One region of the Streptomyces sp. NPDC111628 genome, then DNA from elsewhere that is predicted to be linked to it. Evidence: riboswitches for the same ligand, from Rfam matches in the RefSeq annotation. Region 1 holds a riboswitch; the other holds the start of a gene.
The links. Region 1 has a riboswitch for thiamine pyrophosphate ahead of thiO (glycine oxidase ThiO). Riboswitches for the same ligand answer to the same signal wherever they lie in the genome.
Positions count from the first base shown of each region.

Region 2: it holds a riboswitch for thiamine pyrophosphate, as region 1 does, so the genes downstream of both, ACZ7MF_RS07655 (thiamine ABC transporter substrate-binding protein) here and thiO (glycine oxidase ThiO) in region 1, are expected to answer to the same signal.

Region 1 covers NZ_JBVKBZ010000007.1:337,540-349,134, forward strand. The annotation lists gene ACZ7MF_RS34130 (phytoene desaturase family protein) at 1-1,271, shown strand, start outside; gene ACZ7MF_RS34135 (SCO2102 family sporulation regulator) at 1,285-2,283, opposite strand; gene metF (methylenetetrahydrofolate reductase [NAD(P)H]) at 2,340-3,263, opposite strand; gene thiE (thiamine phosphate synthase) at 3,409-4,080, opposite strand; gene ACZ7MF_RS34150 (Rv2175c family DNA-binding protein) at 4,220-4,585, opposite strand; gene ACZ7MF_RS34155 (NAD(P)/FAD-dependent oxidoreductase) at 4,627-5,913, opposite strand; TPP riboswitch at 5,998-6,109, shown strand; gene thiO (glycine oxidase ThiO) at 6,107-7,348, shown strand; gene thiS (sulfur carrier protein ThiS) at 7,345-7,545, shown strand; gene ACZ7MF_RS34170 (thiazole synthase) at 7,548-8,345, shown strand; gene pknB (Stk1 family PASTA domain-containing Ser/Thr kinase) at 8,538-10,493, shown strand; gene ACZ7MF_RS34180 (VMAP-C domain-containing protein) at 10,638-11,595, shown strand, end outside.
Region 2 covers NZ_JBVKBZ010000001.1:1,579,892-1,591,486, forward strand. The annotation lists gene ACZ7MF_RS07615 (TetR/AcrR family transcriptional regulator) at 128-685, shown strand; gene ACZ7MF_RS07620 (murein hydrolase activator EnvC family protein) at 639-1,325, opposite strand; gene rpsB (30S ribosomal protein S2) at 1,597-2,553, shown strand; gene tsf (translation elongation factor Ts) at 2,648-3,484, shown strand; gene pyrH (UMP kinase) at 3,689-4,447, shown strand; gene frr (ribosome recycling factor) at 4,626-5,183, shown strand; gene ACZ7MF_RS07645 (phosphatidate cytidylyltransferase) at 5,183-6,361, shown strand; gene rlmN (dual-specificity RNA methyltransferase RlmN) at 6,517-7,647, shown strand; TPP riboswitch at 7,688-7,793, shown strand; gene ACZ7MF_RS07655 (thiamine ABC transporter substrate-binding protein) at 7,873-8,964, shown strand; gene ACZ7MF_RS07660 (ABC transporter permease) at 8,940-10,634, shown strand; gene ACZ7MF_RS07665 (ABC transporter ATP-binding protein) at 10,637-11,595, shown strand, end outside.

The sequences.
Region 1 (11,595 bases):
TCGACCCGTCGTCCCGGCACGTGTTCGCGGACGGCACCGAGGTCTCGCTGCCGAACGCCTCGCGGGCGGGTGTCGTCGCCGCCCTGGACGCGGCGCTCGGTGCGGGCGCCGGGCGGCGCTGGGGCGACTTCCTGGTGCGGGCCCGGGAGACCTGGGACCGCACCCGCCGTCCCCTCCTGGAGGAGCCCCTGTGGCCCGACTGGCGGGTGCTGGCCGAGCGCGAGCCCTATCCGGCGGTCCCGCACAAGCGGCTGCTGCGCACCCGACGGGCCGGCACGCTCGCCGAGGTCGGCGCGTGGGAGCTGCGCGACGCCCGGCTCGCCGCCCTGCTGGAGAGCCACGCGCTCGCCCACGGCCTGGATCCCCGCACCACCCCGGCGAACGCCGCGGTCCTGCCGTACATGGAGTACGCGTTCGGGGTCTGGTACGTGCGCGGCGGCGGTCTGCGGGAGCTGGCGCGGGCGGTGTACGAGCGGTGTCTGGCCCGCCGGGTCGAGTTCCGCTTCGATGCCGAGGTCACCGGGGTCGTCGAGAAGGACGGCCGGGTGGCGGGCGTGGAGCTGGCCGAAGGGGCCGTGGCGGAGGCCGAGTTGGTCGTCTCCGGCGTGGCGCCGGGCGTGCTGGACCGCCTGTGCGGTGGGACGCCGGTGCGCGGCGCGGACGAGGTGCCGCCGCAGCGCGGTGGGGCGAGCCGGCTGACGGTGCTGCTGGCACTGCGCGGCAGCCGTCCGGCGGGCACGGCGCACCGCACGGTGGTGCACGCGGCGGACCGTGACGCGGAGTTGGACCGCCTGTTCGGCGCCGCTCCCCAGATGGCCGCGCGGCCGACCGTCACCGTCCTGCGGCCCGACGACCCGGCCCTGGTCCCGGACGCGGACCACGAGGCGGTGACGCTCAGCGCGGTGGTGCCCGCCCTGGGCGGCGAGTCGGAGCGGGCCACGACCGACGAGTCCGCCCGGCGGGCCGAGCAGCTGATCAGCGTCGCCGAGCGGGCGGTACCGGGCCTGCGCGACCGTCTTCTGTGGCACGAGGTGCGCACCCCGGCCGAGGTCGCGGCGGACACCGGTGCGGCGGACGGGGCGATTCCGGCACCGTCGCTGGCGGGCGCCGACGGACGGCTGCTGCACCCGGCGAACGGCACGCGCACGGACGGCCTGTTCACCGTCGGCGGCTGGTCGCACCCGGGCGGGGGTCTGCCGCACGCGGGCATGTCGGGCGCGCTGGTCGCCGGACTGGTGGTGGAGGGGCCGGAGTTCCGCGGCTCCCAGTGAGCGGCCGGGTTCCTCAGAAGCGGTACTGCTCGTCGTAGCCCTGGCCCTGGCCCTGTGTCTGGCCGTTGCCCTGGTAGGGGTAGGGCTGCTGCTCGGGCGGGAGTTCGCCGCCGTAGGGGTCGTCGGTGCTGCGCTGCTGCGGCACCCACACTCCGCCTGCCGGGGTCTCGCCGCCGTAGCCGCCGGGCGCGCCGGTGGCGTACTGGTCCTGCCCGTAGCCCTGGCCCTGCTGGCCGTACTGCTGCTGCCCGCCGGTCGTGTCGTAGCCACCCGTGTCGTACGCCCCGCCGCCGTAGGTGTGGGTGCCGATGTACGGGTCCGAGTAGGCGGCGTACTGCTGCTGGGCGCCGGTGTCGTAGCCGTAGCCCTGCTGCTGTCCGTAGCCCGAGTAGTCGTAGGCGTAGGACTGGTCGGCGTCCGTCGCGGCCGCCGCCGGCTGCTGGCCGGTGCCGTACCCGGAGTCGGCGTACACGCCGTACGAACCGGTGTCGTCCGGCATGGGCTGCGGCGCGTAGACGGCGGTGGTCTCCGCGGCCATGGCGTCGGCCGGGCGGGCCGGGGTGAAGACGTCGTCGCGGTCGTAGTCCTCGTGCCCGTACGAGCCGGTGTCGTCCTGGCCCGGGGCGTGGCCCTGGGCGCGCTCGTCGTAGCCGTCGTGGTGGTCCTGGCCGCCCTCGGCGGGTTCGAGCCCGGAGACCTCCAACGTCGGTTCCTCGCGGCCCCGTTCGGGACGTCCGCGCTTGCCGACGAGGCTCGCCGGGGCGTTGACCGCCCAGCCGGCCTCGAAGCCGCGGCGGAACGACAGGGTGACGTAGGTCTGGCCGACCGCGAAGGCGGCGGCGCCGACGCCGATGACGAGCACGTTCGACATCAGCACACCGGCCACGACGCCGACGAAGCCGGCGAAGGCCAGCAGCCGCCAGCGCAGCCGCGCCTTGTACTGCAGCAGCACCTCGCCGAGCAGCCACAGCGCGACGCCGCCGAACGCGATGTAGAGGACCGTCCAGCCCATGTACGCCCCTCTCCCAGTGGCCGTTACGCAGTGTGTCGCAAATACGTGCGGCCGGTCTAGGCCCGCGGTGGGTGGTGCAGGCCCAGGTTCTCGTAGATTTCCAGCGTCGCCGTGGAGTTGTTGAGCGTGATGAAGTGCAGTCCGGGCACTCCCTCGGCCAGCAGCCGTGCGCAGAACTCCGTGGCAAACTCGATTCCGATCGAGCGTACAGCGGCCGGATCGTCCTTGGCTGTGAGGATCCGCTCTTTCAGCTCCGCCGGGAACGAGGCGTTGCTGAGCTTCGGCAACCTCTCCAGCATCTTCACACTGGTCACCGGCATGACCTCGGGAATGACCGGGGTCGCGCAGCCGGCCGCGGCGACCCGGTCGCGCAGCCGGAGGTAGGAGTCGGGCTGGAAGAACATCTGGGTGATGGCGTAGTCGGCGCCGGCCCGGCACTTGTCGACGAAGTGCGTGACGTCCGTGTCCCAGTCGGCGGAGCGCGGGTGCATCTCGGGGAAGGCCGCGACGCCGACGCAGAAGTCGCCCGACTCCTTGATGAGCCTGACCAGTTCGGCCGCGTACGTCAGGCCCTCGGGGTGCGCGATCCAGTCGGCGTTCGGGTCGCCGGGCGGGTCGCCGCGCACGGCCAGCATGTTGCGGATCCCGGCGTCGGCGTACTGGCCGATGATGTTGCGCAGCTCGGCGACGGAGTGGTCGACGGCGGTGAGATGGGCCACCGGTGTCAGCGTGGTGTCGGCGACGATCTGCTGGGTCTCGCGGACCGTGCCCGCGCGCGTGGAGCCGCCGGCGCCGTAGGTCACGGAGACGAAGTCGGGGGCCACGGCCTCCACCCGCCGCAGCGCGCTCCAGAGGTTCTTCTCGCCCTTGGGCGTCTTCGGCGCGGAGAACTCGAACGAGTACGTCGCCTTGCCGGTGGCGAGGATGTCACGCACCGTGCGGGCGCGATCCGTCCTCGTGCTTGCGGTTCCGAGGGCCATATGGGCAGGTTAGCCAGGGTGCGGCGGTCACCCAACCGGATGCGGGACTTTTGTCCACATTGTCGAGTTGTTGTCCATCCTTTGGACACCTGCCCGCCTGCCCGCCTGCCTGCCCGCAGGGGCGACGCCCCGCGACGACGTGCGGCTACCCCTGTGCCGGGACCTGCCGCAGCCGCTTCGCGAACTCGGCCGCCGCCGCGCCCGGGTCCTCGGCGGCGGTGATCGCGCGGACGACGACCACGCGCCGGGCGCCCGCCTCCAGCACCTCGTCCAGATTGCCGAGGTCGATGCCGCCGATCGCGAACCAGGGGCGGTCGGTGCCCAGCGCGGCCGTGCGGCGGACCAGGTCGAGGCCGGGTGCGTGGCGGCCGGGCTTGGTGGGGGTCGGCCAGCACGGACCGGTGCAGAAGTAGTCCACGCCCTCCTGGGCCGCCGCGGCGGCGGCCTCGGACTCGGCGTGCGTGGAGCGGCCGATCAGCACCTCGTCGCCGAGGATCGCGCGGGCGGCGGGCACCGGCAGGTCGCCCTGGCCGAGGTGGAGCACGTCGGCGCGGGCCGCGTGCGCGACGTCCGCGCGGTCGTTGACCGCGAGGAGCTTGCCGTGGCGGGCGCAGGCTTCGGCGAAGACCGCCAGGTGCTCCAGTTCCTCCGCCGCCTCCATTCCCTTGTCCCGCAGCTGCACGATGTCGACGCCGCCGGCGAGCACGGCGTCCAGGAACTCGGGCAGGTCGCCCTGGCTCCGGCGGGCGTCCGTGCACAGGTAGAGCCGGGCGTCGGCGAGCCGGGCGCGGGCGGCGGTCGGGGCGGTGTCGGGCATGCGGGTGGTCCCCCGGTCGTTCGGTGGCGTGGGCCCGTGACGGGCCCCACGACGGTGGCGTACGGGCACGGCGCCCGGCGTGCGTGGCCCGCACGCCGGGCGGTGTGGCGGATCGGTGGTGCCGGATCGGTGGTGGAGGTCAGACGGCGAGCGCCTGGGCGCGGCGCTTCACCTCCGTACCGCGATTCTCACTCAGCGCCTGGGCGGGGGTGCCGGGCAGGCTCGGGTCGGGCGTGAAGAGCCACTCCAGCATCTCCTCGGCCGTGAAGCCGTCGTCCCGCAGCAGCGTCAGGGTCCCGACCAGGCCCTTGACGACCTTGTCCTCGTCGATGAAGGCCGCCGGGATGTGCAGCGCGCGGTTCTCACCACGGCGTACGGCGATGAGCTGGCCCTCCTTGATCAGCTGGCGTACCCGGGTCACCTCGACGCCGAGCATCTCGGCGATGTCGGGAACGGTGAGCCAGGCGGGCACGAGAGCATCGGTCTTTGCGTCAATCTCGGTCACGCCTCCAGCCTGCCACCTGGCACTGACAGTCGGAAACCTGGCTACGCCGTGGCCGCCGTCGCCGCCTTCAGCGGCTTCGCCGGGTCGGCCAGCAGCTCCGGGTCCATCGGCGTACCCGCCTGGATCAGGCGCCTGCCCTGTGCCAGGTCGCGGGGGCGGCCCACCGCGAGCAGGGCGATCAGGCGGCCCTCGCGCAGCCAGCAGACCGTCCACGCCGGGCTCGCGGGGTCGCCGCGCCACAGGGTGGTGTCGGCGGCGGTGTGGTGACCGGCGTACTGGACGAAGCGGCCGAACTGCTCGGACCAGAAGTAGGGCACCGGGTCGTAGGCCGCCGGGACCTCGCCGCCCGGGGCGCCGACGATGTCGGCGGCGACCGTGCGCGGGCCCTGGAGGGCGTTGTCCCAGTGGTGCACCAGCAGCCGCTCGCCGTAGCGCGCGGAGGGGAAGGAGGCGCAGTCGCCGACCGCGTGGACGTCCGGCGCGGAGGTGCGCAGACGGTCGTCGGCCAGGACCTCGCCGTGCGCACCGAGGGCGATGCCGGACCCGGCGAGCCAGCCGGTGGCCGGGCGGGCGCCGATGCCGACGACGACCGCGTCGGCGGGCAGCCGGGTGCCGTCGGCGAGGACGACCCTGCCGGACTCACCGGGGCCGCCGGGCTCGACGCGCTCCACGCGCGCGTGGGTGCGCAGTTCGGCGCCTGCGTCGGCGTACCAGGCGGTCATCGGTGCGGCGACCTCGGCGGGCAGCGCGTCGGCCAGCGGCCGGTCGGCGGCCTCCACCACGGTCACCGCGCAGCCCGCCTCGCGCGCGGCGGTGGCGAACTCGGCGCCGATCCAGCCCGCGCCGACGACCACGACGTCGTGCTGCCGGGCGAGCACCGGACGCAGCCGTTCCGCGTCGTCCAGGGTGCGCAGCAGGTGCACGCCGGGCACGCCCTCGGCGCCGGGGAGCCGGACCGGTTCGGCGCCGGTCGCCAGGACGAGGACGTCGTAGGGCACGGGCCCCTCGGAGGTGTCCAGGACGTGCTCCGCGGGGCGGACGCCCAGGGCCTCGCAGCCCAGCCGCAGGGTGATGCCGAGGGCCTCGAAGTCGACGTCGAAGGCGGAGCCCTCGGCGGTGCCGAGCAGGACGGCCTTGGACAGCGGGGGGCGGTCGTACGGTTGGTGCGGCTCCGCGCCGATCAGGGTCACCGGGCCGGTGAAGCCCTGTTCCCGCAGGGCGACCGCGGTCTGCACGCCCGCCATCCCGGCGCCCACCACGACCACCCGGCGCTCCGCGTCCGCCGCCGGCCGCCGTCCTCGACCCCGTTCCCGCGTCTGCTCGCTCACCCGATCACCATAGACACCCGGCGTTCCTCCGGTCGGTGAGGCTCCCTTACCCGTGCGACGCGCCGCGGGCTAGGGTGGCCGACGCAAGGCACTCGCGGGAGCCCGGACGCACCGGGCTGAGAGGGAGGCTGGCGGCCTCCGACCGTACGAACCTGATCCGGGTCATGCCGGCGAAGGGAGGGGCTGGACGCCCATGTCGTCTCCGTTGTCGTCTTCATCACACACACCTCCGCACCCGCCTCGTACACCCCGTACACCCGACGTGCTCGTCGTCGGCGGCGGGATCATCGGGCTCGTCACCGCCTGGCGGGCCGCGCGCCGCGGGCTGGTCACCGCCCTCGTGGACCCCGAGCCGGGCGGCGGGGCGGCCCAGGTGGCGGCCGGGATGCTGGCCGCCGTCACGGAGCTGCACTACGGCGAGGAGACGCTGCTCGCGCTGAACCTCGCCTCGGCCCGCCGCTACCCGGAGTTCGCGGCCGAGCTGACCGAGCTGACCGGTCACGACCTCGGTTACCGGCGCTGCGGCACGCTCGCCGTCGCGCTGGACGCCGACGACCGCGCCCACCTGCGCGAACTGCACGCGCTCCAACAGCGGTCCGGCCTGGAGTCCGAGTGGCTGTCGGGGCGCGAGTGCCGGCGCCTGGAGCCGATGCTCGCGCCGGGCGTGCGCGGGGGGCTCCGGGTGGACGGCGACCACCAGATCGACCCGCGCCGCCTCGCCCACGCACTGGTGGCCGCCTGCGAACGCCAGGGCGTGGTCTTCCACCGGGTGTGGGCCGAGCGGCTCACCGTCGGGCGCGGGGACCGGGCCACGGGCGTCGTCACCGCCGCCGGCACCGCCCTGGAGGCCGGGCAGGTGGTGCTGGCCGGGGGCAGCCTGAGCGGGCGGCTCGAGGGCGTGCCGGAGGCCGTACTGCCGCCGGTGCGGCCGGTGAAGGGGCAGGTGCTGCGGCTGACCATGCCGCGGACGGCGGTGCGGGCGCCGCTGCTGAACCGGACCGTGCGCGCCGTGGTGCGCGGCAACCACGTCTACCTGGTGCCCAGGGAGAGCGGCGAGCTGGTCGTCGGCGCGACCAGCGAGGAGCTGGGCTGGGACACGACGGTCACCGCGGGCGGCGTCTACGAACTGCTGCGCGACGCGCACGAGCTGGTGCCCGGCATCACGGAGCTGCCCCTGACGGAGACCCGCGCGGGTCTGCGTCCCGGCTCCCCGGACAACGCCCCGCTGCTCGGCCCGACCGCTCTGGACGGCCTGCTGCTGGCCACCGGTCACCACCGCAACGGCGTCCTGCTCACCCCCGTCACCGGCGACGTCATGGCGCACGCCCTGACCACCGGGGAGCTGCCGGAGGAGGCCCGCCCCTTCACGCCCCGGCGCTTCGGTGCCGACGCCGCGCCTTCCCCACTCCCGCACCTCTCGGAGCAGCCCGCATGAACATCTCCGTCAACGGCGAGCCGCGCGAGGTGGCTCCCGGGACCGCCCTGGGCGCGCTGGTGGGCACGCTCACCGCGGCCCCGTCCGGGGTGGCCGCCGCCCTGAACGAGACCGTCGTCCCGCGCGCGCGGTGGTCCGCCACCGCCCTGGCCGACGGCGACCGTGTCGAGATCCTCACCGCCGTCCAAGGAGGCTGACCATGGCCGACGATCCCTTCGTCCTCGGCGGCACGACGTACGCGTCCCGCCTGATCATGGGTACGGGCGGGGCGCCCAGCCTGGACGTGCTGGAGCGCGCGCTGGTGGCCTCCGGGACGGAGCTGACGACCGTCGCGATGCGGCGGGTGAACGCCTCGGTGCACGGCTCCGTGCTGTCCGTGCTGGAGCGGCTCGGCATCCGGGTGCTGCCGAACACGGCCGGCTGCTTCACGGCCGGGGAGGCGGTGCTCACCGCCCGCCTCGCGCGCGAGGCGCTCGGCACGGACCTGGTCAAGCTGGAGGTCATCGCCGACGAGCGCACCCTGCTGCCGGACCCGGTCGAGCTGCTGGACGCGGCGGAGACGCTGGTGGACGACGGGTTCACCGTACTGCCGTACACCAACGACGACCCGGTGCTCGCGCGGAAGCTGGAGGACGTCGGGTGCGCGGCGATCATGCCGCTGGGCTCGCCGATCGGGTCCGGGCTCGGGATCCGCAACCCGCACAACTTCCAGCTGATCGTGGAGCACGCGCGCGTGCCGGTGATCCTGGACGCCGGGGCCGGTACGGCGTCGGACGTGGCGCTGGCGATGGAGCTGGGGTGCGCGGGTGTGATGCTGGCCTCGGCGGTGACGCGGGCGCAGGAGCCGGTGCTGATGGCTTCCGCGATGCGCTCCGCGGTGGAGGCGGGGCGGTTGGCCCGGCGGGCCGGGCGGATTCCGCGGCGGCATTTCGCCGAGGCGTCGTCTCCTGCGGAGGGCTTGGCGGTGCTGGATCCGGAGCGGCCCGCCTTTCAGTGAGCCTGCGCTGTACTGAGGTTTTGTCTCCCACCCGCGCACCACCCGTTTCCGGCCAAGAGGTGGCCCGACCCGTCGTGGTGCCTCACCGTCGGCGGCGCACGGTGCGTGGGAAGCGTCACAGATGCGCTGCAGTACCGGTCCTATTCCGTTCGGCGAGGCGGGGTGTCCGTGGTGGCTCGTACACTCACCTGCGTGGACACGACCCTTCAGGACCCTCTCGTCGGGCAGGTGCTCGACGGCCGGTACCGCGTCGAGGCGCGGATCGCGGTCGGCGGGATGGCCACGGTCTACCGGGCCGTGGACACCCGCCTGGACCGCGTGCTCGCGCTGAAGGTGATGCACCCGACGCTCGCGACCGACGCCACCTTCGTCGAGCGGTTCATCCGCGAGGCCAAGTCGGTGGCCCGGCTCGACCACCCCAATGTCGTCCAGGTCTTCGACCAGGGGGCCGAGGGGGCGTACGTCTACCTGGCGATGGAGTACATCGCGGGCTGCACCCTGCGCGACGTGCTGCGCGAGCGCGGGGCGCTCAGGCCGCGGGCCGCGCTGGACATCGTGGAGCCGGTCCTGGCCGCCCTCGGCGCCGCGCACCGCGCGGGGTTCGTGCACCGGGACATGAAGCCGGAGAACGTGCTGATAGGTGACGACGGCCGGGTCAAGGTCGCCGACTTCGGCCTGGTCCGCGCCGTGGACACCGTGACCAGCACCACCGGTGCCGTCCTCGGCACCGTCTCCTACCTGGCGCCCGAGCAGATCGAGCACGGCACCGCCGACCCCAGGGTCGACGTGTACGCGTGCGGTGTCGTGCTGTACGAGATGCTGACCGGCGCCAAGCCGCACGACGGGGACTCCCCCGCTGCGGTGCTCTACAAGCACCTCCACGAGGACGTGCCGCCGCCGTCGGCCGCCGTGCCGGAGATGGCGTACGAGCTGGACGAGCTGGTGGCCGCGGCGACCGCGCGCAACCCGGAGATCCGGCCGCACGACGCCGTGGCGCTGCTCGCGCGGACCCGCGAGGCGCGTGAGTCGCTGAGCGCGGCCCAGTTGGACGCGGTGCCGCCGCAGGCGCTCGCCGCGGAGCACGACAACGCCGACGACCGCACGAGCGTGATCCCGCGCGCGCTGACGATGCCCCGGCCGCTGCCCGTCAACGAGGACGACGAGTCCGCCGGCCCGGACGGCCGCTTCGCCTCGGACGGGATCAACCACACCAGCCGGCTCGCCGCTCCCCCGCCGGCTCCCTCCCCGTCCCGGCGGCTGCGGCTGCGCCGCGGGCCGCTGACGATCGTCGTGGCCGTCCTGCTGGTGCTCGGGGTCGGCACGGGCGTCTGGTACATCAACTCCGGCCAGTTCACCAAGGTGCCGCCGCTGCTGTCCAAGACCGAGGCCCAGGCCCGGGACCGGCTGGACGACGCCGGTCTCGACGTCGGCAAGGTGCGGCACGCCTACAGCGACACCGTGGAGCGCGGCAAGGTCATCAGCACCGACCCCGGGGTGGGCGACCGCATCCGGAAGAACGACTCGGTGGCGCTCACCGTCTCCGACGGCCCCGACACCGTGAAGCTGCCGGACGTGACGGGCTACCGGCTGGACAAGGCCCGGACGCTGCTCGAGGACGAGGGGCTGGAGCCGGGCATGGTGACCCGGGCGTTCAGCGGCGAGGTGGCCAAGGGCTTCGTGATCTCCACCAAGCCCGGGTCCGGCACCACGGTGCGCGCGGGCTCGGCGGTCGCCCTGGTCGTCAGCAAGGGCAGCCCCGTCGACGTCCCGGACGTCACCGGCGACGACCTGGACGAGGCACGGGCCGAGCTGGAGGGGGCCGGCCTGAAGGTGAAGGTCGCCGACGAGCGGGTGAACTCGGAGTACGACAGCGGCCAGGTGGCCCGGCAGACGCCGGAGCCGGGCGGCCGGGCCGCCGAGGGGGACACGGTGACGCTCACGGTGTCCAAGGGGCCCCGGATGATCGAGGTCCCGGACGTGGTCGGGGACAGCGTGGACGACGCCAAGCAGAAGCTCGAGGACGCGGGCTTCGAGGTGGACGAGGACCGCGGGCTGCTCGGGCTGTTCGGCGACACCGTGAAGGAGCAGTCCGTGGACGGCGGGGACTCGGCTCCCGAGGGGTCGACGGTCACCATCACGATCCGCTGACCCGGCGGCCGATCAGGCCGGACACCTGGTCAACGGGGCGTGCGCAAAGGGCTGTTGCCCCCTCTGCTTCCCCCGGCGGGGACCGCTACTATGGCGGCTCCGCAGACGGTCGGGGCCTGCGGTGGCGGACGGGGGGAGGGCGTCTTGACGGCGGAACCGGTCGTACGGACGGCCGTCACCGACGACTGGCAGGTGAGCATCCTCGGCCCGGCCGGCAACCCGGTCGGCGGCGGGGTCATCGTCCCGCCCCGCTACGTGCTGACCTGCGCCCACGTCGTGACGTCGGCCATGGGCGGACGCCTGGAGGACGACCCGCACGCCACCGTCACGGTGACCCTCAGCAGCGGGCTGAAGCTGACCGGCTCCCCGGGCGGCGGGCACCGCTACACCGGCGGGACCTACCACGAGGACGTCTCGGTGCTCACCCTGCACGGCGACCTGGGGCAGGCGGGCGGCCGCTTCCCCACCTCGCACGCCCATCTCTCCACCGGCGGCTACGCCGCCAAGCGGCCCATGCAGGTGTACGGCTATCCACAGGGCCAGCCGCACGGGGTGTGGGCGGACTGCCTGATGGCCGGCCGGGGCGGCCCGGAGTCCGCGCTGATCCAGCTGAACGACGCGCCGGACACCGGCCGCCGGGTGGCCCGCGGCTACAGCGGCTGCGGGGTCCGGGACGCCACGACGTCCCGCGTCGCCGGGCTCGCCGTACTGCGCGACAAGTCGCCCGAGGCGGGCGTGACCTGGATGATCCCGCTGGAGCGGCTGGCCCGCGACTGGCCCCCGTTACGGGCGGCGCTGGCGCTGTCCGGCGACCGTGTCGCGCCGCTGCCCGCGCCGGGGACGCCGGACCCGGACGACGGCCCGTTCGACGACGAGGCCATGGACGACCTCTACCGGCTGCTGCTCGACGGCCGGCTCGCGATGCCCGGTCTGGTGGCCCTGCGCGACGACGCGCTCGGGCCGGTGCGCCGCCCCTGGCAGGGCTCCCCCGAGGACATCCTCGGCATCGTGCACGACCTGCGGCACATCGCCCAGGCGGGCCGGCCGGTGCCGCCGCTGCTGACCTTCGTCGCCGCGCTGTCCCGGCGGGTCCCCGGGCCCC
Region 2 (11,595 bases), on a different contig from region 1:
CTGGGCTTTCGGTACGGATTCGGCCCCGCCCCCGACCCGGTCGGCCCACGGGCGGCCGGCTGAGTGACTCCCGTACGGGGTGCCGCGTCCGTAAAGTGGTGACGTGCCAAGGATTCGAGCGGCCTCTGTGGCCGAGCACCGGTCGATGCAGCGTGCCGCCCTGCTGGACGCGGCACGCTCCCTGCTGTCCGACGGCGGAACGGAGGCGCTGACCTTCCCCGCCCTCGCCGAACGGACGGGTCTCGCCCGCTCGTCCGTCTACGAGTACTTCCGGTCGCGCGCGGCGGTGGTCGAGGAGCTGTGCGCCGTCGACTTCCCCGTCTGGGCCGCCGAGGTCGAGGCCGCGATGGAGCGCGAGACGGCCCCCGATGCCAAGGTCGAGGCGTATGTGCGCACCCAGCTCGACCTGGTCGGGGACCGGCGGCACCGGGCCGTCGTGGCCATCTCCGCGAGCGAGCTGGACGCCGGCGCGCGCGAGAAGATCCGGGCGGCGCACGGCGGGCTGATCGCGATGATCGTCGAGGCGCTGGGCGAGATGGGGCACGGCCAGCCGCGGCTGGCGGCGATGCTCCTCCAGGGCGTCGTGGACGCGGCCGTACGGCGGATCGAACTGGGCGCGGCGGAGGAGCCCGGGGCGATCACGGAGGCGGCGGTCTCCATGGCCTTGCGCGGCGTGCGGGGCTGATCTCCCCGCGGCCGGGCAACGGCACCCCCGCCACCGGCAGCAGCCTCGACGGACCCGTGTCCAGCAGCCACGGCGGGAGCAGGGACAGCGGGTTCAGATAGACCTCGCCCCGCAGCAGACCCCAGTGCAGACAGGCCGTGCAGTGCGAACCGGTCGGCTGCACCGTGCCGAGCAGCTCCCCGGCCGCGACCTCGTCACCCTTGCCCACGGCCGCCTCGACGGGGGCGAACGTCGTCCGCAAGGGTGGTTCGCCCGTTCCCGTCAGTTCCACCGAGACCACGCCCCGGCCCCCGACCGGCCCCGCGAACGACACCCGCCCCGCGGCCACCGCGCGTACCGGCGCCCCGCCGTTCGCGGCAAGGTCCACGCCGCGGTGCCCCGGTCCGTACGGGGTCGCCGGCGGGTCCCAGCCCCGCAGGACTGCCGGCCGTGTGCCGACCGGCCAGTGCCGGGCCACGGGCGGCACCGCCGGGTCCACCGGGCCCGCCGGGCCCACCGCGTCCGGCAGACCCCGCACCGCCGCAGCCGTCGCCGGGCGCGGCGGCCCCGCGGCCTGGACACCCGGCGCGGCCGGGGCAGTCAGGACGGCCGACAGCACCACCACTCGGGCACACGCCCTCACCCATCGCCTCGTTCGCATACGGGCACCGTCCCGCACCAGGGCCGACCGCCGCCCGGCCCTGTGGACCGCGCCCCGGTTGTGGACAGCCGCGTCGCCCGGTGCCCCGCGGGTCCCGTACACTTCTGGTGGCGATCCGGGTCACCGGGTCGACTTCGCACGCCCCGACACGAGGCCCCACCAGGTTCGTGTCAGCGCCCCTCGGTCCCTAGTGGCAGGCGCGTCGCGGGCGTCAGGCGCGGGAGCCGTCCGGCTCACGCGGCACAACCGAGAAAATCAAGGAGATACGGCCATGGCCGTCGTCACGATGCGGGAGCTGCTGGAAAGCGGCGTCCACTTCGGTCACCAGACCCGCCGTTGGAACCCGAAGATGAAGCGCTTCATCTTCACCGAGCGCAACGGCATCTACATCATCGACCTGCTCCAGTCGCTGTCGTACATCGACCGCGCCTACGAGTTCGTCAAGGAGACCGTCGCCCACGGCGGCACGGTCATGTTCGTCGGCACGAAGAAGCAGGCGCAGGAGGCCATCGCCGAGCAGGCCACCCGCGTCGGCATGCCCTACGTCAACCAGCGCTGGCTGGGCGGCATGCTCACCAACTTCTCGACCGTCTACAAGCGCCTGCAGCGCCTGAAGGAGCTCGAGCAGATCGACTTCGAGGACGTGGCCGCCTCCGGCCTCACCAAGAAGGAGCTGCTGGTCCTCTCCCGCGAGAAGGCCAAGCTGGAGAAGACCCTCGGCGGTATCCGCGAGATGTCCAAGGTGCCCAGCGCCGTCTGGATCGTGGACACCAAGAAGGAGCACATCGCGGTCGGCGAGGCCCGGAAGCTCAACATCCCGGTCGTCGCCATCCTCGACACCAACTGCGACCCCGACGAGGTCGACTACAAGATCCCGGGCAACGACGACGCGATCCGTTCCGTCACCCTGCTCACCCGCGTGATCGCCGACGCCGTCGCCGAGGGCCTCATCGCCCGCTCCGGTGCCGCCGGTGGTGCCAAGGGTGACAAGGCCGCCGGTGAGCCGCTCGCCGCGTGGGAGCGCGACCTGCTCGAGGGCGAGAAGGCCGAGAAGGCCGAGAAGAAGGACGACGCCGAGGCCGCCGAGAAGCCGGCCGAGGCCCCTGCCGCCGAGGCGCCTGCCGCCGAGGCCCCCGTCGCTGAGGCTGCCGAGGCCCCCACTGCCGAGGCCGCTCCCGCCGAGGCGCCCGCCGCCGACGCTCCGGCCGCGGACGCCGAGCAGGCCTGACCCCTCACCACCTTCGGGTGCCGGACGGCGGGGGCCACACAGCCCCCGCCGTCCGGCCCGTAGATCTTCAGACTTCGAGAGAGATTCCGGAATCATGGCGAACTACACCGCCGCCGACGTCAAGAAGCTCCGTGAGCTCACCGGCGCCGGCATGATGGACTGCAAGAAGGCGCTGGACGAGGCCGAGGGCAACGTCGAGAAGGCCGTCGAGGCGCTCCGCATCAAGGGCCAGAAGGGCGTCGCCAAGCGCGAGGGCCGCTCTGCCGAGAACGGCGCCGTCGTCTCGATCATCGCCGACGACAACACCTCGGGTGTCATCGTCGAGCTGAAGTGCGAGACGGACTTCGTCGCCAAGGGCGAGAAGTTCCAGAACGTCGCCACGGCCATCGCCGAGCACGTCGCCAAGGCTGCCCCGGCCGACCTCGAGGCCCTGCTGGCCTCCCAGATCGAGCCCGGCAAGACCGTCCAGGCCTACGTGGACGAGGCCAACGCCAACCTCGGCGAGAAGATCGTCCTGGACCGCTTCGCCCAGTTCTCCGGCGGCTACGTGACCGCGTACATGCACCGCACGATGCCCGACCTGCCCCCGCAGATCGGTGTCCTCGTCGAGCTGGACAAGCCGAACGCCGAGGTCGCCAAGGGCGTCGCCCAGCACATCGCCGCCTTCGCGCCGAAGTACCTCTCCAAGGAGGACGTCCCGGCCGAGGTCGTCGAGAGCGAGCGCCGCGTCGCCGAGGAGACCACCCGCGCCGAGGGCAAGCCCGAGGCCGCCCTGCCGAAGATCGTCGAGGGTCGCCTCAACGGCTTCTTCAAGGACGCCACCCTGCTCGGCCAGCCCTACGCCCTGGACAACAAGAAGTCCGTCCAGAAGGTGCTGGAAGAGGCCGGTGTCAGCCTGAAGCGCTTCTCGCGCATCAAGGTCGGCATCTGAGTCCGTACCGCGACGGACGCGCGACCCCGGTAGGGTCGACGCAAGTCGTCGGCGCCGTACGCGCATGCCGTGGCGCACGCGCGCGCGGCGGCGGACGACAGCAGATCTGACGAGGAGGCCATTGCCGCGTACGGGATGCGAAAAACGCCCCCACCGGCAGTGGCCTTCTTCGTGTGTGTGACCCAGTAGAAGAGGCGAGACTCCATGAGCACCAAGGCCGAGAAGAGCGACGACGGCAAAGTAAGCGGCCGCTTCATGCTGAAGCTGTCCGGAGAGGCGTTCTCCGGCGGTGGAGGCCTGGGCGTCGACCCCGACGTGGTGCACGCCATCGCCCGCGAGATCGCGGCCGTCGTCCGGGACGGCGCACAGATCGCGATCGTCATCGGCGGCGGCAACTTCTTCCGCGGCGCCGAGCTGCAGGTGCGCGGCATGGACCGCGCCCGTTCCGACTACATGGGCATGCTCGGCACCGTGATGAACTGCCTGGCCCTCCAGGACTTCCTGGAGAAGGAGGGCGTCGACTGCCGCGTGCAGACCGCCATCACCATGGGCCAGGTCGCCGAGCCCTACATCCCGCTGCGCGCCGTGCGCCACCTGGAGAAGGGCCGTGTGGTCATCTTCGGCGCCGGAATGGGCATGCCCTACTTCTCCACCGACACCACCGCCGCCCAGCGCGCCCTCGAGATCGACGCCGAGGCCCTGCTCATGGGCAAGAACGGCGTGGACGGGGTCTACGACTCCGACCCCAAGACCAACCCGGACGCCGTGAAGTTCGACGCGCTCGGCTACGGCGAGGTCATCACCCGCGACCTGAAGGTCGCCGACGCCACGGCCGTCACGCTCTGCCGCGACAACAGCCTTCCGATCGTGGTCTTCGAGCTGCTGAAGGAGGGCAATATCGCCCGCGCCGTCAAGGGTGAGAAGATCGGCACGCTTGTGGGTGACCAGGGCAGCCGGGACTGACCGGAGAACACCCCCCGTCCGCGGACGCCACCTGTCCGGGGGACGGACGGGACGGGGCCGGACCGGGGGATGGACAATGTCCCGCCGGTCGGGAACCGTGCAGGAAGAACGCGACGCAGCCGGCCGCCGCCCCCAGGGAACCGCAGCCGGGCCTACTCAAGACACGCAGGAGCAAGTGGTGATCGAAGAGACCCTCCTCGAGGCCGAGGAGAAGATGGAGAAGGCCGTCGTGGTCGCCAAGGAGGACTTCGCCGCGATTCGCACCGGCCGTGCGCACCCGGCGATGTTCAACAAGATCGTGGCCGACTACTACGGCGCGCCGACGCCGATCAACCAGCTGGCCTCGTTCTCCGTGCCCGAGCCGCGCATGGCCGTGGTGACCCCCTTCGACAAGACGGCCCTGCGCAACATCGAGCAGGCGATCCGCGACTCCGACCTGGGCGTCAACCCGAGCAACGACGGCAACATCATCCGGGTGGTGTTCCCCGAGCTGACCGAGGAGCGCCGCCGCGAGTACATCAAGGTCGCCAAGAGCAAGGGCGAGGACGCCAAGGTCTCGATCCGCTCCGTGCGCCGCAAGGCCAAGGACGCCATCGACAAGATGGTCAAGGACGGCGAGGTCGGCGAGGACGAGGGCCGCCGTGCGGAGAAGGAGCTCGACGACACCACCGCCAAGTACGTCGCACAGGTGGACGAGCTCCTGAAGCACAAGGAAGCGGAGCTGCTCGAGGTCTGATGAACGACTCTTCCTGGGGAGCGCCGCCACAAGCCGGGTACTGGGGGCCGTCCGACCAGGGACCCGTCCAGGGCGCCGGCCCGGCGGGTCCCGCGTACGATGCGCACTACGCGCAGCAGACTCGCCCCATGCCCATCGTGCCCGACGTACCCGAACACGGCGGTGACCAGGACGACGACCAGGGGACCGCTCGGCTGAGCGGTCCCTTGTTCCGGGACGAGCCGTTCCACGACCAGCCCGTTCGCGACGAGCCGTACCGCGACCAGAACCCGTCGGCGCAGCCGTATGCGGCGGTGCCGCAGAATCCGGAGCCCATGCCCGACGCCCCGCAGCCGGCGCCGTCCCAGCCGCCGCCGCAGAAGAAGAGCGCGGGGCGTGACCTGGGTGCGGCGATAGGGGTCGGCGTCGGCCTCGGCGTGGTGATCGTCGCGTCGCTGTTCGTCGTCAAGGCGGTCTTCGTCGGTGTGATCGCGGTTGCCGTCGTGGTGGGCCTGTGGGAGCTGACCAAGCGGCTGGAGGAGCGCAAGGGCATCAAGGCGCCCCTCGTACCGCTCGCGATCGGCGGCGCGGCGATGGTGGTCGCCGGCTACGCGCGCGGCGCCGAGGGCGCGTGGGTCGCCATGGCCCTCACCGCGCTCGCGGTCCTCGTGTGGCGGATGACGGAGCCGCCCGAGGGCTACCTCAAGGACGTCACGGCAGGCCTCTTCGCCGCGTTCTACGTGCCGTTCCTGGCCACGTTCGTCGCCATGATGCTGGCGGCCGACGACGGTGCCTGGCGCGTGCTCGTCTTCCTGATACTGACGGTCGTCAGCGACACCGGGGCCTACGCCGTCGGCTGGCGCTTCGGCAAGAAGAAGCTCGCCCCGCGCATCAGCCCCGGCAAGACCCGCGAGGGCCTGCTGGGAGCGGTCGCGTTCGCGATGGCGGCGGGCGCGCTGTGCATGCAGTTCCTGATCGACGACGGCACCTGGTGGCAGGGCCTGCTGCTCGGCCTCGTGGTCGCCGTCAGTGCCACCCTGGGCGACCTCGGCGAGTCCATGATCAAGCGAGACCTCGGCATCAAGGACATGGGCACCCTCCTGCCGGGCCACGGCGGCATCATGGACCGCCTGGACTCCCTGCTCCCGACGGCACCGGTGGCGTGGCTGCTGCTGGTGATCTTCGTCGGGTCGGGTTGACAGCCATCCGGTAGCATGGGAAGGGCCTGCGGCTTCTGCTGCGGGCCCTTCCGTGTTCCCCGCTGTCGCGGGGGTGTCCCCGTGAGGTCTCCTGGCTCCGGCACGGCCCTGCCGTTGTCCCCGCAGACGCGGGGGGTTGCCACAGGCCCGCCGTCATGAGGAGTTGTCCGACCGTGGCCCGTCCAGCCCCCGGTGAGCTGATCTTTGCCGCACCCCGCGGAGCGAAGCGGCCGCCGCGGCACCTTGCCGATCTCACGCCTGCCGAGCGCAAGGAGGCTGTCGCCGCGATCGGTGAGAAGCCGTTCCGTGCGAAGCAGCTCTCGCAGCACTACTTCGCGCGGTACGCGCACGCCCCCGAGCAGTGGACCGACATCCCCGCCGGTTCGCGCGAGGGGCTGCGGGAAGCGTTGCTGCCCGAGCTGATGACGGTCGTGCGGCACCTGTCGACCGACCAGGGGACCACGCGCAAGACGCTGTGGAAGCTGTTCGACGGGACGCTCGTCGAGTCGGTGCTCATGCGCTACCCGGACCGGGTGACCATGTGCATCAGCTCCCAGGCCGGCTGCGGCATGAACTGCCCGTTCTGCGCCACCGGCCAGGCCGGCCTGGACCGCAACCTGTCGACCGCCGAGATCGTGCACCAGATCGTGGACGGCATGCGGGCGCTCAGGGACGGCGAGGTCCCGGGAGGCCCCGCGCGGCTCAGCAACATCGTGTTCATGGGCATGGGCGAGCCCCTCGCCAACTACAACCGGGTCGTGGGCGCCATCCGCCGGCTCACCGACCCCGAGCCCGACGGGCTGGGACTCTCCCAGCGCGGGATCACCGTCTCCACGGTCGGTCTCGTCCCCGCGATCCACCGCTTCACCGGCGAGGGCTTCAAGTGCCGCCTCGCCATCTCCCTGCACGCCCCCGACGACGAGCTGCGCGACACCCTCGTCCCCGTCAACACGCGGTGGAAGGTGCGCGAGGTGCTGGACGCCGGGTTCGAGTACGCGGCGAAGTCCGGGCGCCGGCTGTCCATCGAGTACGCGCTGATCCGCGACATCAACGACCAGGCCTGGCGCGGCGACCGGCTCGGGCGGCTGCTCAGGGGCAAGCCCGTGCACGTCAACCTGATCCCGCTCAACCCCACGCCCGGCTCCAAGTGGACCGCGTCCCGGCCCGAGGACGAGAAGGCGTTCGTCGAGGCCATCGCGGCGCACGGTGTGCCGGTGACGATCCGGGACACCCGTGGGCAGGAGATCGACGGGGCGTGTGGTCAGCTCGCCGCGAGCGAGCGGTAACCTGACCGGCGGCAGTACTGATTCAAGTCATCACATCTTCATATTCCGACAGGGGAGCGCCACAGCGCTGAGAGTGCGGCACCGGCCGCAGACCCTCCGAACCTGGCCCAGGTCATTCTGGGTAGGGAGATCGGTCACCACTCGAGCTGTTGCGCCCTGCCCGGGACCCTCGCCAGGGGTTCCGGGCGGGGCCGCGTCTTCTCCTGGTCACCCAGGAGGAATTCAGTGAGCATCACCAAGAAGGTCAGTGTCCTGGCCGTCGGACTCGGCATGGTCGGCACGCTGGCCGCCTGCGGATCGTCCGACGACGGCGGCGACGGCAGCGGCTCCGGCGGCTCCAGGACCGTGACCCTGGTCAGCCACGACTCGTGGGCCGCGTCCAAGGACGTCATCGCCGCCTTCGAGAAGAACTCCGGCTACAAGGTCAAGGTCCTGGAGGACGGCGACGCCGGGCAGGCCGTGAACAAGGCCATCCTCACCAAGGACAACCCGCAGGGCGACGTCTTCTTCGGCGTCGACAACACGCTGCTGTCCCGCGCCCTCGACAACGGCCTGTTCCAGCCGTATGAGGCCAAGGGGTCCGACCAGGTCCGGCCCGAGTACCGGGCCGACCTGGACAAGCACCGGGTCACGCCCGTCGACACCGGCGACATCTGCGTCAACTACGACAAGGCGTACTTCAGCCGGCACAAGCTGACCCCGCCCAAGACCCTCGACGACCTGGTCAAGCCCGAGTACAAGGACCTGCTCGTCACCGAGAACGCGGGCAGCTCCTCGCCCGGCCTCGGCTTCCTGCTCGGCACCGCCGCCAAGTACGGCGACGGGGGCTGGGAGGGCTACTGGAAGAAGCTCAAGGCGAACGGCGTCAAGGTCGTCGACAGCTGGGAGCAGGCCTACAACGAGGAGTTCTCCGGCTCGGCCGGCGGCAAGAAGGCCAAGGGCGACCGTCCGCTCGTCGTGTCCTACGCCTCCTCCCCGCCCGTCGAGGTCGTCTACGCCGACCCGCAGCCGGCCACCGCCCCCACGGGTGTCGCCGACGGCACCTGCTTCCGCCAGGTCGAGTACGCGGGTCTGCTCAGCAACGCCAAGAACCCCGAGGGAGGCAAGGCGCTCCTCGACTTCCTGCTGAGCCAGAGCTTCCAGGAGGACATGCCGCTGAACATGTTCGTCTACCCGGTGCGGGAGGGCGCGCAGGTCCCCGAGGTGTTCTCGAAGTTCGGGCCGCAGGCGAAGGACCCGCAGACCCTCGACCCGGCGAAGATCGCCGACAACCGCGACCAGTGGGTCAAGTCGTGGACCTCGCTCGTACTGAAGTGAGCCGGGACGGCAAGCAGCCGGTGAGGTCGGGGCGGACCGCGCGCGGGAGCGCGGCTCGGCTCGGCCTCATGGCCCTGCCCGTCGCGTTCTTCGCGGTGTTCTTCGCCTACCCCGTCGCCGCCATCGTCGCGCGCGGCCTGGAGGTCGACGGGGTCTGGCAGCTCGGGCGGATCGGGGACGTGCTCGCGCAGTCCGACGTGCGGCACGTGCTGTGGTTCACCACCTGGCAGGCGCTGGCGTCCACCGGGCTCACGCTGCTCGTCGCGCTGCCCGGCGCGTACGTCTTCGCCCGCCTCGACTTCCCCGGCAAGCAGGTCCTGCGGGCCGTGGTGACCGTGCCGTTCGTGCTGCCGACGGTCGTCGTCGGTACGGCGTTCCTGGCGCTGGTCGGGCGCGGCGGGCTGCTCGACGAGCTGTGGGGTCTGCGCCTGGACACCACGGTGTGGGCGATCCTGCTCGCGCACGTCTTCTTCAACTACGCCGTCGTCGTCCGCACCGTCGGCGGACTGTGGTCGCAGCTCGACCCGCGGCAGGAGGAGGCCGCCCGGATGCTCGGCGCCTCGCGGACCCGGGCCTGGACGCAGGTCACCCTGCCCGCGCTGGCGCCCGCCGTGGCCGCCGCCGCGCTGATGGTCTTCCTGTTCACCTTCACCTCCTTCGGCGTCGTCCAGATCCTCGGCGGGCCCACCTTCTCCACCCTGGAGGTGGAGATCTACCGCCAGACCTCGCAGGTCTTCGACCTGTCCACGGCCGCCGTCCTGACGCTGATCCAGTTCGCGGCGGTCGTCGCCGTCCTCGCGGTGCACGCCTGGACGGTGCGGCGGCGGGAGACGGCGCTGCGGCTCGTGGACGCGGCCACGACCGCGCGCCGGCCGCGCGGAGCCGGACAGTGGGCGCTGCTCGCCGGCGTCCTGGGCGTCATCGCCGTCCTGCTGGTGCTGCCGCTGGCGGTACTGGTCCAGCGGTCGCTGGGCGCGTCCGGCTTCGGCTACTACCGGGCGCTGACCCGCGAGGACGGCGGCGCCTTCCTCGTCCCGCCGATCGAGGCGATCGGCAACTCCCTCCAGTACGCCGTCGCCGCCACCGTCATCGCCGTCGTGATCGGCGCGCTGGCCGCGACCGCGCTCACCCGGCGCGACGCGGGCCGTTTCGTGCGCGGGTTCGACGCGCTGCTGATGCTGCCGCTCGGGGTGTCGGCCGTGACGGTCGGGTTCGGGTTCCTGATCGCGCTGGACGAACCGCCGCTGGACCTCAGGTCCTCCTGGATCCTGGTGCCGCTCGCGCAGGCGCTGGTGGGCGTCCCGTTCGTCGTACGGACCATGCTGCCGGTGCTGCGGGCGGTGGACGGACGGCTGCGGGAGGCGGCCGCGGTGCTGGGCGCGTCGCCGTGGCGGGTGTGGCGGGAGGTGGATCTGCCCATGGTGCGGCGTGCGCTGCTGGTCGCGGCCGGGTTCGCCTTCGCCGTGTCGCTGGGGGAGTTCGGCGCGACCGTGTTCATCGCACGGCCCGACAACCCGACGCTGCCGGTCGCCGTGGCGCGCCTGCTGGGCCGGCCCGGGGACATGAACTACGGCCAGGCGATGGCCCTTTCGACGATTCTGATGCTGGTGTGCGCCATGGCCCTGGTGGTGCTGGAGCGGCTGCGGACCGACCGGAGCGGGGAGTTCTAGACATGGCGCCCAGCCTGTTGAGCCTGGAAGGCGCGACCGTCCGCTTCGGCGGGCGGGCCGTACTCGACGACGTCGGCCTGGGGGTCGCCGAGCACGAGGTGGTGTGCGTGCTCGGGCCCAGCGGCAGCGGCAAGTCGACGCTGCTGCGGGCGGTCGCCGGACTCCAGCCGCTGGACGCCGGGCGGGTGACGCTGGACGGCCGGGACCAGTCCGGGGTGCCCGCGCACAAACGCGAGGTCGGGCTGATGTTCCAGGACCACCAGCTGTTCCCGCAGCGGGACGTGGCCGGAAACATCGCCTTCGGACCGCGGATGCGCGGCGCCTCCCGGGCCGAGCAGCAGACCCGGGTGGCGGAGTTGCTGCACCTGGTCGGACTGCCGGACGCCGCCCGCCGGTCCGTCGCCGCGCTCTCCGGTGGGGAGCAGCAGCGGGTGGCGCTGGCCCGCGCGCTCGCGCCCCGGCCCCGGCTGCTGATGCTGGACGAGCCGCTCGGCCAGCTGGACCGCTCGCTGCGGGAGCGCCTCGTGGTCGAACTGCGGGAGCTGTTCGGGCGGCTGGGCACCACGGTGCTCGCCGTGACGCACGACCAGGGCGAGGCGTTCGCGCTCGCCGACCGGGTCGTGGTGATGCGGGACGGGCGGATCGCCCAGTCGGGAACGCCCCTGGAGGTGTGGCAGCGGCCGGCGGACGCGTTCGTGGCCCGTTTCCTCGGCTTCGAGAACGTGGCCGAGGCGTCCGTCGTCGGACAGGCCGCGGACACCCCGTGGGGCAAGGTGCCGGTCCCCGAGGACGCCCCGCAGGGCGCGCGGACGGTGCTCGTGCGGCCGGCCGGCGTCCGCGTCGTCCCCGCCGAGGAGGGCCTGCGCTGCACGGTCACGGCCCGCACCTTCCGCGGCACGCACGTCGCCGTGCACCTCCAGCCCGAGGACGCGCCCCGTCTGGAGGCGGCCTGCGCGCTGCG